3 regions of the Neomicrococcus aestuarii genome follow, and region 1 is predicted to be linked to each of the others. Evidence: predicted binding sites of a transcription regulator. Region 1 holds the regulator's gene; each other region holds the start of a gene.
The links. The regulator HrcA, encoded in region 1, represses chaperone genes, less so after heat shock. The targets are predictions, from matches to a motif close to TTNGCACTCGNNNNNNNCGAGTGCNAA.

Region 1 (6,131 bases):
CGTTGCAGGTTGCGCAGGAGGATACGCCGTGGCCGGTCAGTCGCTTTTCGTTCGGTACGCCTAAGGTGCGATAGACCAAACCCTTGGAAAGGATGACGGTGTGTGCCAGATAGGTGGTGCCGTTGCCTGCCGTGACCTTTTTGATGTCACCGGCCAAATCGACGTGAGTGACGTCGTCAAAGAGAATTTCGGCGCCGAAGCGTTCGACCTGCTTCTGCATGTTCTCCATCAGATCCGGGCCCATGATGCCCTCGGTGAAGCCGGGGAAGTTCTCCACCTCAGTGGTGTTCATGAGTTCTCCGCCGGCGGTGACCGAAACAGCAATGACTAGCGGGGCCAGATCCGCGCGGGCGGTGTAAATTGCGGCGGTGTATCCGGCGGGGCCGGAGCCGATGATGATGACGTTGCGGATGAACTCGGAGGTACCAGGGCTCATGGGGAAGCCTTTCAAAACAGGTACGAATCGATGAGTGAAGGATTTAGTGCGAGGCGAGGAGGCGGTGCTTGAGCTCATTGACGCGGGTGTGGATGTCATCGCGAACCAGTTCCATGCGTTCGCGTCCCTCGATGCCGCGTAGGCAGGGCTCATCGGTCTCCCATACTTCGATCTGGACGCCGCCCAGGTCGGGAACGCTGGCCTCGGTGCCTAGTACGACGACGAGTCCGGCGGCGCGCATGTTCTCCTCGGTCAACAGCTTGGTGTTTTCGGCGCTGAGGTCGATACCCAGATCCGCCAGGACCTCAGCAGAAAGAGCGTTGAGGGCTTTTCCTAGTTGGGTCCCGGCCGAGGTTACGGTGATGTCGCTTCCGGCTTCATCAGTCCGGCGGCCATTTGGGACTTGCCGCCGTTCTTCACTCAGACGAACAGGACGGCAGGACGGGCTGCTGGTGAAATGGTGCTCATGGGTTAGGCCTTCGGGATTAGGGTTGCGGCCAGGGAATCCAGGGCGCCGGGAACTAGAGAGTAGTAGGCCCAGACTCCGCGCTTTTCGCGGTTTAGCAATCCGGCTTCGACCATGATTTTTAAGTGGTGCGAGACGGTGGGCTGGCCGAGGTTTAGCGGCTCGGACAAATCGCAGACGCAGGTTTCGGCCGTCGGGGATGAGGAAACGATCGAGAGGATGCGTAGACGGTTCGGATCGGAGAGCGCCTTGAAGCGTGCGGCCAGGGCCTCGGCCTCGATCGCAAGCAAGGAATCCTCGCCGTGTGTGGGAACGCAGCACGGAGCTTCGATTTCCTGCTCGGAAACCGCGGGGGTTTCCTGACGGGTTGGGGTGGCAACGGGTGTGGACATATACCTCGCCTCACTTTCCTTAGGTCCCCGTAAGAAATATTGACAATCGTCGATATATGCAACAATACTCGATACATCGAGGTTCGTCGATGTCTAGTTTTGGAGATAATTTGCCGTGACACACACCCCCGCACCCGCAGACACGGGGCACATCACCGCCAAGCTATCCACTTTGGATCGCTACCTGGTCATCTGGATTCTGGCGGCCATGGCCCTCGGGCTCGGACTAGGACGACTCATCCCAGATCTGGGCCACGCCCTAGACTCCATCAAGGTCGCCGGAGTCTCCCTGCCGATCGCCCTGGGCCTGCTGGTGATGATCTACCCGGTCATGGCCAAGGTTCGCTACAACGAGACCGGGCGCGTGCTGAGCGATAAGAAACTGATGATCACCTCCCTGGTGATCAACTGGGCCCTCGCTCCGGCATTCATGTTCGTCCTAGCCTGGACCTTCCTGGCCGATCTTCCCGAATACCGCACCGGGTTGATCATCGTCGGACTGGCCCGCTGCATCGCGATGGTCTTCATCTGGAACGATCTGGCCTGCGGGGACCGCGAGGCCGCCGCCGTGCTGGTGGCCATCAACTCCGTCTTCCAGGTTCTCGCCTTCGGCGCGCTGGGTTGGTTCTACCTCCAGGTGCTGCCCACATGGTTGGGTCTACCGACTACCAGTGCCGAGTTCTCCGTCTGGTCCATCACGCTCTCGGTCCTAGTGTTCCTAGGCATCCCACTCATCGCAGGGTTCCTTACCCGTACCTTCGGCGAAAAGGCCAAGGGCAGGGAATGGTACGAGGACAAGTTCCTCCCCAAAATTGGCCCTTGGGCCCTCTACGGGCTGCTGTTCACCATTGTCGTTCTCTTCGCCCTGCAGGGTGATGCGATCATCGCTAAGCCGCTGGACGTCGCACGCATCGCGCTGCCGCTGCTGGTCTACTTCGCGGTGGTGTTCGGCGCGTCAATGCTCATTGGCCGCTCCCTGGGCATGGGCTACGCACGGACCACTACCTTGGCGTTCACTGCGGCGGGCAACAACTTCGAACTGGCCATCGCCGTCGCCATCGCCACCTTCGGCGTCACCAGCGGCCAGGCCCTAGCCGGAGTCGTCGGACCGCTCATCGAGGTCCCGGTGCTTGTAGCACTGGTCTACGTCGCCCTCTGGTCTCGCAAGTTCTTCGCTTCCTTCAACACCGCAAAGGTCAACGCATGAACACCACCGCTAAGCCCTCCGTCCTCTTCGTCTGCGTCCACAACGCCGGACGCTCCCAAATGGCAGCGGCCTTCCTGAGCAACCTCTCCAACGGGCAGATCGAGGTCCGCTCCGCCGGCTCGCAGCCAGCTAACACCGTGAACCCGGCTGCCGTCGCTGCGATGAACGAGGTCGGCATCGACATGTCCAACGAAATCCCCAAGATCCTCACCACCGAAGCCGTCAAGGAATCAGACGTGGTCATCACCATGGGCTGCGGCGATACGTGCCCCATCTTCCCGGGCAAGCGCTACGAGGACTGGAAACTGGAAGATCCAGCAGGCAAGGGCGTCGATTCCGTGCGCCCCATCCGTGACGAAATTCGCGCGCGCATCGAGACGCTGATCAGCGAACTTCTACCAACTCGCTAGTTATCCACTTCCGTCAGGAAGTCGATAATCTCCTCGACGCGACCCAGCAAGGCGGGTTCAATGTCGGCGTAGTTGGTGACGCGAGACAGAATTCGCCGCCAAGCCAGGCCCAGATCTTCGGGCGTGGAAGCTGGCCAGCCAAACGCGGTGACGATTCCGGTCTTCCAGTCTTGGCCGCGGGGGGCAACTGGCCAGGCGGGAATTCCCAGAGCGCTGGGCTTGACCGCCTGCCACACGTCTACGTACGGGTGACCCACAATCAGGACATTGCCGGCCGCGCCGGGAACTTTCATGGCGCGCTCGGCGATCTTCTGCTCCTTGGTGCCCATGACCAAGTGGTCTACAAGGATTCCCAAGCGACGCTGTGGGCTGGGCGCGAAGTCAGCGATCACCGCAGCCAAGTCGTCGACGCCGTGGAGCGGTTCCACCACAATGCCTTCCACGCGAAGGTCGTGGCCCCACACCTTCTCCACCAGCTCGGCGTCGTGCTTACCTTCAACCAAGATGCGGCTGGCACGTGCGGTGCGCGCTTTCAATCCCTGGACCACTACGGATCCGGAGGCAGAGCGCGTGACGGGAGGCAGCGTCGTCGTTTTCACGGGAGCAATGATGCGGACGGGTTCGCCGTCCAGAAGGAAGCCGTAACCGGCCTTGAAGGAACGGGTCTTTCCGCCGCGGCCCTCCAAGTGGAGCACCAACATGCCGCCGGATTTCTCAATCCGCATAATTTCACCCACAAAGCCGGTCTCGACGTCCTCGATGACCATGCCTTGCGCGGCAGGCACTTCTCGCAATAATTTCCGAACCGGCTTACCAATTGCTTGCGGTCCCCATGAGCTGTAGTCCACATCTCTCCTCTCCGGCCTTTGATGCTAGCAATGCCTCAAAAAGTATTAGACTTAGCACTTGATCGTGTCGAGTGCTAAAAGTATGAGCACTAGAGGGAGGTGCCGCATGGATCAGTTCAAAGCTAGCCGACGAGATACGTCCAAAACGGAACCTCGTCGCCTCGAAGTTCTCCGGGCGATCGTTGAGGATTTCGTGCAGACCCGTGAGCCAGTGGGCTCTAAGGCTCTCGTGGAACGTCATCTCTTGGACGTCTCTGCTGCCACCATTCGTAATGACATGGCGGCGCTTGAGGACGAGGGCTTCATCGTTGCACCACACACGTCGGCCGGCCGCATTCCCACGGAAAAGGGCTACCGCCATTTCGTGGACATGATTGAGGAAGTTCGCCCGCTCTCGGCGGCGGAGCGACGTGCCTTCCAGGTCATGCTCGAGGGCGCTGAGGATGTTGACGAAATCCTGGACCGCACGGTTCGCATGCTGGCTCAGATTACGCAGCAGGTTGCGGTTTTGCAGGTTCCCATAGTGGACGACGACGCTGTTCGGCATCTCGAGCTCGTTTCGTTGGGTGCCACTCAAGCATTGATCGTGCTCATTTCTTCCACCGGCAAGGTGGAGCAGCGCGTCATTGTGGTTCCACCGAGCACCACGGACGAGGTGTTGAGCGAAGTACGCACGGCCATCCTGAGCACCATTCAGGGCGAGCCGATGATGGTCGTGGGAGCCGAGGCTCGCGTCGGCGTCACCACGCTGCCGTTCCCACTGCGAGAGCTTGGCGAGCTGGTTGCCGCCGGACTCGAAGTCATGGCGAATCAGGGCAACAGCTCGCGCTATTTGGTAGCCGGTACTGGAAACCTGGCCCGCTCCACAAGCGACTTCCAGCAGACCATCACACCGATCTTGGACACCCTTGAGGAACAAGTTGTCCTCTTGCGGTTGTTGTCAGAACTAGAGCAAGACGCGCACGGAATCGCGGTGTCCATTGGACACGAGAATTCCTACGGAGGACTTTCCGAAGCTTCCCTCGTGGCGTCCTCCTACGGACCCGGGCAGCTCGCGAAGCTCGGCGTCCTTGGCCCGACGCGCATGGATTACCCCGCAAGTATGGCCGCCGTGAGAGCGGTAGCCCGGTACTTGTCACGAATTTTGGCCAGCTAGCACCTAGCTGAATCGCTAGAAAGGAAACTGCCACCACATGGCAACCCACTACGAGGTATTGGGCGTCTCCCAGGACGCCACCGCGGAAGAAATCAAGAAGGCATACCGCAAGCTCGCCCGTAAGCTCCACCCGGATATCAACCCGGGCGCGGAGGCTGCTGAAGAGTTCAAGCTCGTCACGCGCGCGTATGAAGTGCTCTCCGATCCGGATAAGCGCAACATCTACGATCAGACGGGTAACGAGAACGGCACGTCTCAAGGCTTCGGCGGCGGCGCTGGCGACTTCGGTTTCGGCGACATCTTTGAGCAGTTCTTCGGTGCCGCGTCCGGCGCAGGTCAGGGTCCCATCCCACGCACCAGCCGCGGACGCGATGCACTCATCACGGCAACCATCGAGCTCAAGGACGCCGTGCAGGGCACGGTTTACCCCTTGGACATTGAAACCGCCGTCACCTGCCCGGTCTGCGATGGCTCGTGCTGTGAAGCCGGCACGCAGCCGGAAACCTGCACCATTTGCCGCGGCCGCGGTCAGGTTCAACGCCCGGTTCGTTCTTTCTTGGGACAGATGATGACCCTCGAAACCTGCTCCGCTTGCCGCGGACACGGCACCATCATTCCTAGCCCGTGCCGCGAGTGCCAGGGCCAGGGCCGCATCCGTGAGCGCGTCACCAAGCAGCTCAAGATTCCAGCAGGCGTCAGCACGGGCACGCGTATCCGCTTGGACAGCCAAGGCGAAGTGGGCCCCGGCGGCGGACCTGCCGGTGACCTGTACGTGGAAATCGACGTCAAGCGCCACGCCGTCTTCGAGCGTGAAGGAAACGATCTTCACGCCGAAGTCACGCTGCCAATGACCGCTGCTTCGCTCGGTACCACCGTCAAGTTGGACACCTTCGATGGCTCGAAGGACGTCACCGTGGATCCAGGTACGCAGACGGGCCACACGGTCCGCTTGCCAGATCTTGGTGTGCCTCGTTTGCGTGGCTCGGGACGCGGAAACATCGTGGTTCACATCAACGTCGAGACTCCTACCAAGCTCGACGATGAACAGCGCGAGCTCCTCGAAAAGCTCGCCGCACTGCGCGGCGAAGAGTTCGCTGAGGGCCGCGTGGAGAACCGTGGAGGCTTCTTCTCGCGCCTCAAGGATCACTTGAACTCGCGCTAAAGCCGCCGCAGTTCACACCGCAGTTCACGTTGACGCTGAAAGACGCCGAAGGGG
Region 2 (6,131 bases), 410 kb from region 1:
CGATGATCACCTACGCGGCCATTGTGGCCGGCATCGTGAGCGCCTTGGTGATCGGTTCGCTTGGCGGAATCCCTAATCTCGATGTCGCCGAAGTGGTCAGTATCAGCTACCCGTGGTGGCTCATGCTCCTCATTGTGGGCGGGGCCAGCGCCGCAACTAGCGCCGTGGAGCAATCCGCAGTGCGACTCCTCTTGCCCACCGCGGCCATCGCGATGTTGGGCTTCATCGCCTACACGGTGAGCGACTGGATCGGCACCGGGGAACGGCTGACGCCAGCGATCGCCGCTGTAGTGATTGGTTTCGCGGCCCGACTTGTGGCGATGCGCATGAGCGCTCCGCAGCTGGTGATCGCCGTTCCGGCGATCGTGTTTCTCTTGCCCGGCCTGATGATCTTCCGCGCCATGTACGTCATCGCCATGAGCCCCTCCGAACTCGTAAACGGGCTCGCGGGCATGTTCAACGCGATGATGATCATCATGGCCATCGCCGCCGGAGTGGTTCTCGGCGATACCCTCGCCAGGCCCTTCACACGCGGCTGGTCCCGTAACGAGCGTCGCCGCATTAGGCGCCGCTAGACACGTTCCGTCTCAGTAAAAAAGACTCGCTTGCGCATCACCGGCAGGAATCTGCCAATCAATCGGCTCAGCGCCCTGCTCCACAAGGTACTGGTTGGTCCTGCTGAACGGGCACGAACCAAAGAATCCGCGCCGCGCGGACAGCGGTGATGGGTGGGCGCTCTGGATGAGAGGCGTCGAGCCAAACAGGGGCGCAAGAGTCTGCGCGGGTTTGCCCCACAAAATCCCCACAAGCGGATTCCCCATTGACGCCACTTCGCTCACGATCGCACTCGTGACCTCTTCCCAGCCCATCTTCTGATGAGCGCCCGCTTGCCCAGGAGCCACCGTGAGAACGCGATTCAGCAGCAGCACTCCTTGATCGACCCACACGGTGAGATCCCCGTGCTCTGCAGGGGCAATGCCCATGTCATCGTGGAGTTCCTTATAGACATTGCTCAAGCTGCGGGGGAGCGGCCGGACATGACGTTCGGTAGCGAACGCGAGCCCAATGGCGTGGCCTGGGGTCGGGTACGGATCCTGACCCAGTACGACGGCGCGCACCGCGGAAGGTGCCATCGCTAGGGACGCGAATACCCGCTCCGGTGCGGGCAAGTAAGCGGGAGCCGAGGCTGGGAGCCGGCTTGCGTCGTCGTATTGGGAATTTCGATCCTGAGAAGTCCTACCTTGGGAAGTCACACCCCGGGCAGAAATCCGAGCTGCAATTTGCGTGAGTTGCGGCTCAAAGCGCTCCAACAGCGGGAGCCAGTGCGGGTGAACCGCGGAAACATCGAAGCCGCCCAGAAAAGTACCCACAGTCATGTCTCCCATCTAACGCCGGAAATACAGCGAATGACAAGCGTGTAATTTGCGCCTAAACTGGAAAACTAGACTAAGAAGTGAGGATTTTAGCGTGAGTTCGGTAACGTCTCAGGCCGGCAACGCCGCCTTTGAATTCGATCAAACGTCATCGCTTTCTGAACTTGAACAGCGCATCTTGACGTTTGAGCGGCAGTGGTGGAAGCTTGCTGGCGCCAAAGAAGAAGCAATTCGTCAGCTGTTCGATCTTTCCGCGACCCACTATTATCAAACTCTGAACGCGTTAATCGACACGGAAGCGGCACTTGCCTACGATCCGATGTTGGTCAAGAGGCTTCGTCGCATGCGAAGCTCACGGCATAAGACGCGTTTGCAGCAGCGGCATCTTTCTGGCGCGTAGGTTCGCCCGCGCCCGCTGCGTCACTGGACGATGGAGAAGCGGACGTGCAATACCCTCAGGACGAGTTCGACAATATTCCGGAAGGCACCGGTAGCGCTGGTGCGCACCGGGGCTTTGGTGCGCCCCTTGCTGCGAGTTCAACCGCCGGGGCAGCAACTGCCGGAGCCGCTTCCGCGCCGTATGCCGCGAATTTGTCCGCCGATGATCCGCAGTACGCGGACGACTACGAATACATTTACGTCGATGACGAGCCCAGCCGCAAAGGCCTGCTCCCAATCCTGATCGCTGGAACTGCAGCGCTTGTGGTGGGTGCGTTGGCACTGTTCGTGGTTCCTAACCTGTTCAAGAACAACACCTCCACGCCTGTTCCAGTGGCATCGACGTCCACTGGATCATCGAGTCCTCTGAGCTCCTACACGTCTACTTGGACGCCGTCTTCTGATTCCACGGCCTCGTCTTCGTCTTCTTCTGCTTCGTCTTCGAAGGCGCCTGTGACCACGCAGGCTCCGCGAACCACCTACATCCCGCAGCCGACGCAGGCGCCGCGGACCACGCAGGCGCCGCGGACCACGCAGGCGCCTCGCACCACCACCAAGCCGAGCACCTCGAAAGCGCCGACCAGCACTAAGGCGCCGACGACCTCAGCGGCTCCAACGTCCGCGACGTCCGCGGCACCGACCACCACTAAGGCTCCGACGACTTCCGCTACTCCAACTTCTGTGAAGCCGTCGTCTCCAACGTCGACACCGCCGTCGACCAAGCCGACCGCTAGTTCTTCTTCGACAGCCTCGACGCCGCCTCAAAACGGAAACGGCGCATCGAAGACCACTACGCCAAAAAATCCATAGTCTTCGCGGGCTGTTCGCTCGTGGAAAGAATTCCTGCGCAAAGTGTCTCAGGAGTTTGCACTCGGTGACGGAGAGTGCCAACATGGAGTTAGCACTCACAGGCCGTGACTGCTAAGTTTCAGCCCTCGTGGTTGCACTTTGCGGATGCGGCCCCAGTGAACCCGGACTTCTCGATGAGGTTCTTGTGACTGCGGCTCCGTATGCCGTGGTGACTCGGCCGTCCGTCGCGGGCATTTGGAAGTCCATCAACGCATGAATGTTCCGAAAGGACCCTAGCCGTTATGGCCAAGATCATTGCATTTGATGAGGAAGCACGCCGCGGCCTCGAGCGTGGATTGAACACGCTCGCAGACGCCGTCAAGGTAACGCTCGGCCCACGTGGTCGCAACGTTGTTCTCGAGAAGAAGTGGGGCGCTCCCACCATCACGAACGACGGTGTTTCCATCGCTAAGGAAATCGAACTCGACGATCCGTACGAGAAGATCGGTGCGGAGCTCGTCAAGGAAGTTGCTAAGAAGACGGACGACGTCGCTGGTGACGGCACCACGACCGCTACCGTTCTTGCTCAGGCACTCGTGAAGGAAGGCCTGCGCAACGTTGCTGCCGGAGCCGACCCACTGTCCCTGAAGCGCGGCATCGAAAAGGCTGTTGAAGCTGTTACGGCTGAACTCCTTGCTTCCGCTAAGGAAATCGAAACCAAGGAAGAGATCGCCGCTACGGCATCGATCTCCGCTGGCGACTCCCAGATCGGCGAGCTCATCGCCGAGGCCCTCGACAAGGTGGGCAAGGAAGGCGTCATCACGGTCGAAGAGTCCAACACGTTTGGCCTTGACCTTGAACTGACCGAAGGTATGCGCTTCGACAAGGGCTACATCTCCGCTTACTTCGTCACCGACGCAGAGCGCCAGGAGACCGTCCTTGAAGATCCGTACATCCTGATCGTCAACTCGAAGATCTCCAACGTCAAGGACCTCGTTGCTGTCCTCGAGAAGGTCATGCAGTCCGGCAAGCCGCTGCTGATCATCGCCGAAGACATCGAAGGCGAAGCTCTTGCAACCCTCGTGGTCAACAAGATCCGTGGCCTCTTCAAGTCTGTTGCCGTTAAGGCTCCAGGCTTCGGCGACCGCCGCAAGGCCATGCTTGCTGACATCGCGATCCTCACGGGTGGCCAGGTCATCTCTGAAGAGGTTGGCCTCAAGCTTGAGAACGCTACCTTGGATCTCCTCGGTACCGCTCGCAAGGTTGTTGTCACCAAGGATGAGACCACCATCGTTGAGGGTGCTGGCTCTGCTGAGGAAATCGCCGGCCGCGTCAACCAGATTCGCGCCGAGATCGAGAACTCCGATTCCGATTACGACCGTGAGAAGCTTCAGGAGCGTCTCGCTAAGCTTGCTGGCGGCGTTGCTGTCATCAAGGCTGGCGCAGCTACCGAAGTTGAGCTCAAGGAACGTAAGCACCGCATTGAGGACGCTGTCCGCAACGCAAAGGCGGCTGTTGAAGAAGGCATCGTCGCCGGTGGTGGCGTGGCTCTGATTCAGGCTGGCGAGAAGGCTTTCGCAAAGCTCGTTCTTGAAGGTGACGAGGCTACCGGCGCTAACATCGTCAAGGTCGCCATCGAAGCTCCGCTCAAGCAGATCGCCTTCAACGCTGGCCTCGAGCCAGGCGTTGTTGCTGACAAGGTCAAGGGTCTCCCGGCTGGTCACGGCTTGAACGCTGCAACCGGCGAGTACGTTGACCTCCTTGCAGCAGGCATCAACGATCCTGTGAAGGTGACCCGCTCGGCTCTTCAGAACGCAGCTTCCATCGCTGGTCTCTTCTTGACCACCGAGGCCGTTGTTGCTGACAAGCCTGAGAAGTCTGCTCCTGCAATGCCAGGTGGAGACGAGATGGGCGGCATGGGCGGCTTCTAAGCCAACCGGACTTCCTTCCTAGGACGTCGCCCTCGCGTGAACCACACGCAATAAGTTCAGTAGAAGTGTCCAGCCGTCATGTGTGACGGCTGGACACTTCTGTTTTATAGGTGGGAGTTCGCCGTTAGAACCGCGCAATGAAGGCGTAACCGATGCTTGACCGTGCCCGTCATGTGCGAATGATGGAAGCGGAGGCCGCGGGCGGCTCGGCGAAGTGTGGGACGCCGTCGCCTCTCATTGGAGTGGCACACATAATTGGGAGTACTCATGACGGTTGCACAAGAAATCCTGGCCCATCTCGAACAAGAACTACCCTGGCAGCGCGAACTGTACGTAGACCTGCACCAACACCCCGAACTCAGCTTTCAAGAAACTCGTACCGCCGGAATCATCGAGGAAAGACTCGAATCCTTCGGCTTCGAAGTACAACGTGTCGGTGGCACTGGCGTCGTCGGAATCCTACGCAACGGCGAGGGTCCAACGGTCCTGTGCCGCGCGGACACCGATGCCCTGCCCGTCACGGAAGCCACCGGCTCTCCGTACGCGTCCACTGTGCGCACGGCACGTTCATTGCCCTGTTCCAGCCCGCCGAGGAAGTCGCCGACGGAGCAAACGCCATGCTGCATGACGGCTTGGTGAATCGCATTCCGCGCCCAGACGTGGCGCTGGCTCAGCACGTCATCAACTACGAGTCCGGGTACACGGGCATCAATGAAGGCCCCACCCTTTCGGCGGGCGACAGCATCAAGATCACGTTGTGGGGACGCGGTTCTCACGGATCCATGCCTCACAACTCCGTGGACCCGGCTGTTCTTGCCGCGTCCGTGGTTCTGCGACTCCAGAGCGTGGTCTCCCGTGAGCTGGCGCCCGGAACGTTCGCTGTGGTGACGGTGGGTTCCATTCAGGTGGGCTCCAAGAGCAACATCATCACGGATCACGCCACCTTGTTGCTGAACGTCCGCACGTACGATCTCGATGTGCGCGCCCACGTGCTCGCTGCGATCGAACGAATTGTGCGCGGTGAGTGCCAGGCTGCAGGATCGCCGGCGGAGCCTACGTTCGAGTACTACGACCAATTCCCGCTGACCTTGAATGACCCGACGGTGACGGAACACGTTCACTCCGCTTTGCGCGAGCACTACGGCGAGCAGTTGGTCTTCACCTCGAAGCCAGCCACGGCCTCTGAGGACTTCTCCAACATCCCGAACGCCTTCGGAACGCCTTACACGTATTGGACCTTCGGCGGAGCTGACCCGTACAGCTATCAGCAAGCGCTAGCATCCGGCCGGGTGGCTCTGGACATCCCAGCGAACCACTCGCCTTACTTCGCTCCGGTCATGGACCCAACGATCGGTACGGGAACCTCCAACGTGGTGGTTGCCGCGTGCGCCTACTTGGCCAAGTAGCGGGCACGGGCGTTTACGGGTCTTCGGTCCAGTGACCAGATTTTCTGGCTAAGGCTGTTTCCTTGGATTGCGCGGGCTACACGTTTCGTAGCTCGCGCAATTCTTGTTGGAGGTTCAAGCGGGCGCGAGACTCCCACAAAGTACGACCAGTACCTGTTTCGAAGAGGTGTGGCTTATCGAGAAGATCCTGGAGG
Region 3 (6,131 bases), 1.7 Mb from region 1:
CACCATCACGTAGCCCAGCACCCGCTCCCCCACTTCAAGCGCGGCACTCAACTCACGTTGCGCTTTCGCTGCGGACGTCGTCGTAATCACTGAAGCTCCCACGCCGGAGCCCTCCAGCACGGCGTCCACGAACGGAACGGGGTGCGCCCGGAACACAAAGGTGAGGGTGGTAATTTCGGCGTAGTCGAAGGTCGCCGCCATGAACCCGATGCCGCCACCCAAAGACAGCACCGCGGGTTCGTCAATACCTAAAACAGCACCCAGTAACGCGAGATCGGTGTTCCCGCTCGCTGTTACTGGGTGCTGTGAAAAGTCAGTCATGTACCGAGGATAAAGCCCTCGGTGACGGTTAGCGACTCTTGTAGTTAGGTGCCTCGACGGTCATCATGATGTCGTGCGGGTGGCTTTCCTTGAGGCCTGCAGCCGTGATGCGGACAAATTTGCCGCGGGCCTTGAGCTCAGGGATGGTAGCGCCGCCCACGTAGAACATGGTCTGTCGCAAGCCGCCCACCAACTGGTGAGCCACGGCGGACAAGGGGCCGCGGTAAGGAACCTGACCCTCGATGCCTTCGGGGATGAGCTTCTCGTCGCTCGGAACGTCAGCCTGGAAGTAACGGTCCTTCGAGTAGGACGTGTTCTTGCCACGAGTCTGCATCGCGCCGAGGGAACCCATGCCGCGGTACGCCTTGAACTGCTTTCCGTTCATGAACACGAGGTCACCTGGTGACTCAGCGGTACCGGCAAGGAGCGAGCCAAGCATCACTGAATTCGCGCCAGCCACGAGGGCCTTTCCAATGTCACCGGAGTGCTGCAAGCCACCGTCGGCGATCAGAGGGACGCCTGCAGGGATAGCTGCCTTGGCGGCTTCGTACACGGCGGTGACCTGTGGGACACCGACGCCAGCGACGATGCGCGTGGTGCAGATAGATCCTGGGCCAACGCCCACCTTGATAGCGTCAGCGCCGGCGTCAATGAGAGCCTGAGCGCCTTCGCGAGTAGCGGCCTGTCCGCCGATCACATCAACGTGTGCGGCAGCCTTCTCAGCCTTCAAGCGAGCGATCATGTCCAGCACGCCGCGGGTGTGGCCGTTGGCGGTGTCAACCACCAGCACGTCCACGCCGGCTTCGACGAGGGCCATGGCTCGGTCGAATCCTTCGCCGAAGAAGCCCACAGCTGCACCGACGCGCAAGCGGCCTTCGTCGTCCTTCGTAGCGAGCGGGTACTGCTCAGCCTTGTCGAAGTCCTTGACCGTGATCAAGCCCTGAAGGATGTCATTGTCATCAACGAGCGGAAGCTTCTCGATGCGGTGCTGGCCCAAGAGGTCAATGACTTCCTGGCGGGAGATTCCCACCTTTGCCGTGATCAGCGGCATGACGGTCATCTTTTCGTAGACCTTGGTGGTGGCGAATTCTTCGCGCGGCACAAAACGGATGTCGCGGTTGGTGATGATGCCCAAGAGCTTCTTGTTCTCATCCACCACGGGAAGGCCCGAGACGCGGTACTGGCCGCACAAATCATCGAGTTCCTGCAGGGAAGCATCCGGAGTGATGGTGACCGGATCCGTGATCATGCCGGACTCGGAGCGCTTGACGCGGTCCACTTCGTAGGCCTGATCTTCAATTGAAAGGTTGCGGTGAATGATGCCAATGCCACCCTGACGGGCCAAAGCGATTGCCATCGGGGATTCCGTGACCGTATCCATTGCAGCGGACACAATAGGAATGTTCAGCTCAATACGCTTGGTGAGCTTCGTGGTGGTGTCCGCTTCGGATGGGATGACATCCGTAGGGCCAGGCAAGAGCAGTACGTCGTCGTACGTCAGACCTTCAAATGCGAACGGGTTGAATTCGGTCACGTCTGTGCCTTTCATGCATGAGGGATGCTTTCATCCTAGAACGCTGAGGCGCTAGGAACGATTCCTACAGTCATATGTGGGATTCGTCATGTGGATTAGCCCGCGCTTGGGAGTGTTTGCGCAGTACTGGTGCCCGGATGAGGATCTCCGGGTGAAGTACTTGGGATGCAGAAACAGGTTGGGGTGGAGCACCCTTTCGGATGCCCCACCCCAACCTGCGTCAATCCTGGAGATCAAACCACGTGATTAGTGGTTGTGACCTGCGTGATCATCTTCGTCTTCTTCTGGCTTCTCCACCACAAGGGTTTCCGTGGTCAGCACGAGCGCTGCGATGGATGCAGCGTTGCGCAGGGCCGAACGGGTGACCTTGACTGGGTCGATGACGCCAGCGGCCAAGAGGTCCTCGAAAACACCGGTCTTCGCGTTGAAGCCACTGTTCACAGGAAGCTCGGCAACCTTGGCAGCAATGACGGAACCGTCGTGGCCAGCGTTGATAGCAATCCAGCGAAGTGGCTGCACCAATGCGCGGCGAACAATTCCAACGGCCGTAGCGGCATCGCCGGTCAGAGCCTTGACGGACTCGTCCTCGTCGAGAGCGCTCAGCGCGTCAACCAAAGCGGTTCCGCCACCGGCCACGATGCCCTCTTCAAGAGCAGCGCGGGTTGCGGAAACGGCATCCTCAATACGGTGCTTGCGCTCCTTGAGTTCAACCTCAGTTGCAGCACCTACCTTGATGACACCCACGCCGCCGGCCAGCTTCGCGAGGCGCTCCTGGAGCTTCTCACGATCCCAGTCGGAGTCCGTGCGGGAAACTTCAGCCTTGATCTGGGAGACGCGATCCTTGATGTCCTCTTCAGATCCGCCACCGTCAACAATGGTGGTGTTGTCCTTGGTGATGGTGATGCGGCGAGCCGTACCCAACACCTCGAGTCCCACCTGATCCAGCTTGAGGCCAAGATCAGGGGAAACAACCTGAGCACCCGTGAGGATGGCGATGTCCTGCATCATGGCCTTGCGGCGGTCGCCGAAGCCTGGAGCCTTGACGGCAACAGCGTTCAGGGTGCCACGGATCTTGTTGACAACGAGCGTGGACAAAGCCTCGCCCTCAACGTCCTCAGAGATGATGAAGAGTGGCTTCTTCTCCTGAAGAACCTTCTCCAACAGTGGCAAGAACTCTGCAACCGTGGAGATCTTGCCGGAGTTGATGAGGACGTAAGCATCCTCAAGAACGGCTTCCTGGCGCTCTGGGTCCGTCACGAAGTTCGGGGACAAGTAGCCCTTGTCGAACTGCATGCCTTCGGTGATCACCAATTCGGTGTTCGTGGTGTTGGACTCTTCGATGGTGATGACACCCTCGGTGCCCACCTTGCCGAAGGCCTCAGCCAAGAGTTCGCCGATTTCTTCGGACTGTGCCGAGATCGCGGCTACGTTTGCAACCTGCTGGCCCTCAACCGGACGAGCGTTGTCCTGAAGACGCTGTGCAACAGCCTCAACAGCAACCTCGATGCCGTGCTTGAGCTGACCCGGAGCGGCGCCTGCGGCAACGTTGCGCAAGCCTTCCTTCACGAGTGCCTGAGCAAGAACGGTTGCCGTGGTGGTTCCGTCGCCGGCCACGTCGTTGGTCTTGGTAGCTACTTCCTTGGCGAGCTGAGCACCCAAGTTCTCGTACGGGTCATCAAGCTCGATTTCGCGAGCGATCGTCACACCATCGTTCGTGATGGTGGGGGCGCCCCACTTCTTGTCCAGAACAACGTTGCGGCCACGTGGGCCGAGCGTCACCTTGACGGTGTCAGCCAAACGGTCAACACCGGCTTCTAGCGCTTTGCGGGCGGCGTCATTAAACACCAACTGCTTTGCCATGTGTATCTTCTTCTTTCAGTAAACGTGGCAAGAGCCCCGGCAGATCGCCAGGGCTCCGTGCTCAAAAACTACTTGACGACGACTGCGAGAACGTCGCGAGCGGAAAGCACCAAGTACTCCTGGCCGCCAACCTTAACTTCGGTTCCGCCGTACTTGGAGTAGATCACAACGTCGCCTTCGGCAACGTCTACAGGAACGCGGTTGCCGTTGTCATCAACGCGGCCCGGTCCAACAGCTACGACCTTGCCCTCTTGTGGCTTTTCCTTCGCGGTGTCAGGAATGACAAGACCGGAAGCGGTGGTCTGCTCAGCTTCGAGCGGCTGAACAACAATACGATCCTCGAGAGGCTTGATAGAGACCGACATTCGGTTCTCTCCTTTGCATGAGTTACCAATGGTGTCTTGGGCCTCAAGGGCTACCAACCGTCGTCGCGGTGCCAGCTGGCAAGTACCTCAGGCTTTAGCACCCGAAGGCATCGAGTGCTAACTACGACTCTAGGAAATGAATTAGCACTCGGTCAAGGCGAGTGCCAATGAATGGGATGCACTCCCAGCGAAGTCTAGGCTTGACGCATGCCCATTTCAGATGCCGAACTCCTCGAAGCGGTCTTGACCCCCGAAGGTTTCGCGCTCCTCGAATCCACCGATCCAACCTCCGCAAACACCGAGGATCAGGGCATCGCGCTCAATCTTGCCCTACGGAAAGCGAGCTATTCGCCGGAGGTGAGCAGCGGCGTCGTACACCAAATCCGCTTGCGGCACCTCGCTAAACCGAAATTGGGTGCGTTCGCTGAGCGCATGATTTTTACCCGCGCCGGGCTCGAGCAAGCCACCCGCCTCCAAGTGGCCGCGCACCACGCCGAACGATTCCGCGCCGCGGGGTTACGCCAGATTGCGGACCTCGGCTGCGGGCTGGGCACGGACGCCATGGCGCTAGCCGCGCTGGGAATGAACGTGACGGCCGTGGAGCTGGATGAGACGACGGCGGCTGCCGCAACGATCAACCTCATGCCGTTCGATAACGCGCGCGTGGAACTTGGCGACGCCACGGCCTTTGATCTTTCAGGTTTTGACGGCGTCTGGCTGGATCCGGCGCGACGCACGCACGCCGGCGGCAACACGCAACGCATCTTCGATCCCGAAGCCTTCAGCCCTCCGCTGTCCTTCGTCGAGCGGCTCGCGGACGCTGGCCTTCCCGTGGGCGTGAAGCTGGGACCCGGCATTCCGCACGGATCCGTGCCCGCAAACTGTGAAGCACAATGGGTCAGTGTGGACGGGGACGTCACCGAAGTTGCGCTGTGGTTCGGTGCGCTGCGGCGCGCGGACGTGCGGCGCTCGGCTTTGGTTCTGGACGACGACGGAGCCCACGAACTTCACGCTGCAACTGATTTCTCCGGCGCTACCGGTGTTGGGTCGCCGGTCTCCCCAGACGATATCTCCGGGTACATCTATGAACCTGACGGCGCCGTGATCCGGGCCGGATTGGTGCTTGATGTGGCTGAATCCGTGGGCGGTTCGTTGCTTGATCCGCACATCGCGTACTTCATGGCGCCGTCCTTGGTTTCGACGCCTTTCGCCCGCGCGTACCGGGTGGTGGCCGTGCGGCCGTATCACGTGAAGTCGCTGCGTTCTTGGGTGAAAGCGTCTGGAATAGGTGTCCTGGATATCAAGAAGCGCGGCCTCGATGTGTCACCCGAGGAGCTTCGGAAGGTGCTTCTTGCCGGGTCCGGCTCGAAGAAGAATAAGACCAAAGCGACACTCATCTTGACCCGCGTGGGCGATGAGCGAGTAGCGATCGAGGTAGAGCCGGTTTAGGAACTACAGCCCGTTCCGATCGGCAGATCGCCGACCTCCACCGGGAGCTTTCCGGTCGCCTCTGCGTCACCCGTGAGGACGTCAACGAGCGCGTCGAACGCACCCTCCGTTCGCCCGTAAAGCGCCACTTTGGTGGTTGCTTGCGAGTTCGCGAGACCATACGGGGCATCCAGTGCGACGACGACGTCTGCGGTTGCGTAGGCGCTTCCCGTTCCTAACAGGGCCACCGAGGTTCCGCTACCAACGCTGAGTCCGGCTTCCTCTGCGGCGCTCACTAGTCGTGCCCGGTCCGTGGCGTTTCCGCCAGAAATCCTGATCCCGCCCGTGACCAAAGGGCCGCTGCACTTTGAGCCGAAAGCGGTGATGGCCGCGGCGGAGATGGCCTGGCTTTCAGCGGCAGGATCAAGGTCGGAGGAGGCAGCCTCCAACTTTTGTTGCTGCATCATCTGCAAGGTAACCACTCGAGCGGCGGCCTCATCCAAACGCGACTCTTTCAAAGTCCCATTCTTCACAGCCGCCACAATCGCCGCATGAGCGGCCGAAACATCAGGCGGCATGATCAGCAGATCAGCACCGGCTTTGAGCGCGGCAACAGTTTCTTG

Region 2: the regulator HrcA is predicted to act here: its motif matches at 2,676-2,702, upstream of groL (chaperonin GroEL).
Region 3: the regulator HrcA is predicted to act here: its motif matches at 4,222-4,248, upstream of groES (co-chaperone GroES).

What each region holds. Positions count from the first base shown of each region.
Region 1 is NZ_JACHDR010000001.1:707,000-713,130, reverse strand. Features, by position in the region: gene HD598_RS03155 (NAD(P)/FAD-dependent oxidoreductase) at 1-436, opposite strand, end outside; gene HD598_RS13700 (hypothetical protein) at 480-692, opposite strand; gene HD598_RS03145 (ArsR/SmtB family transcription factor) at 908-1,294, opposite strand; gene arsB (ACR3 family arsenite efflux transporter) at 1,410-2,501, shown strand; gene HD598_RS03135 (arsenate reductase ArsC) at 2,498-2,911, shown strand; gene HD598_RS03130 (DUF3097 domain-containing protein) at 2,908-3,759, opposite strand; gene hrcA (heat-inducible transcriptional repressor HrcA) at 3,866-4,915, shown strand; gene dnaJ (molecular chaperone DnaJ) at 4,953-6,077, shown strand.
Region 2 is NZ_JACHDR010000001.1:1,121,463-1,127,593, reverse strand. Features, by position in the region: gene HD598_RS05015 (threonine/serine exporter family protein) at 1-575, shown strand, start outside; gene HD598_RS05010 (uracil-DNA glycosylase) at 588-1,376, opposite strand; gene HD598_RS05005 (DUF3263 domain-containing protein) at 1,468-1,773, shown strand; gene HD598_RS05000 (hypothetical protein) at 1,818-2,621, shown strand; gene groL (chaperonin GroEL) at 2,903-4,531, shown strand; gene HD598_RS13720 (zinc-binding metallopeptidase family protein) at 4,799-5,170, shown strand; gene HD598_RS04990 (M20/M25/M40 family metallo-hydrolase) at 5,149-5,937, shown strand; gene HD598_RS04985 (DUF4031 domain-containing protein) at 6,014-6,131, opposite strand, start outside.
Region 3 is NZ_JACHDR010000001.1:2,438,910-2,445,040, reverse strand. Features, by position in the region: gene HD598_RS11275 (cysteine peptidase family C39 domain-containing protein) at 1-321, opposite strand, end outside; gene guaB (IMP dehydrogenase) at 350-1,870, opposite strand; gene groL (chaperonin GroEL) at 2,102-3,715, opposite strand; gene groES (co-chaperone GroES) at 3,784-4,080, opposite strand; gene HD598_RS11255 (class I SAM-dependent methyltransferase) at 4,288-5,529, shown strand; gene HD598_RS11250 (glycoside hydrolase family 3 protein) at 5,526-6,131, opposite strand, start outside.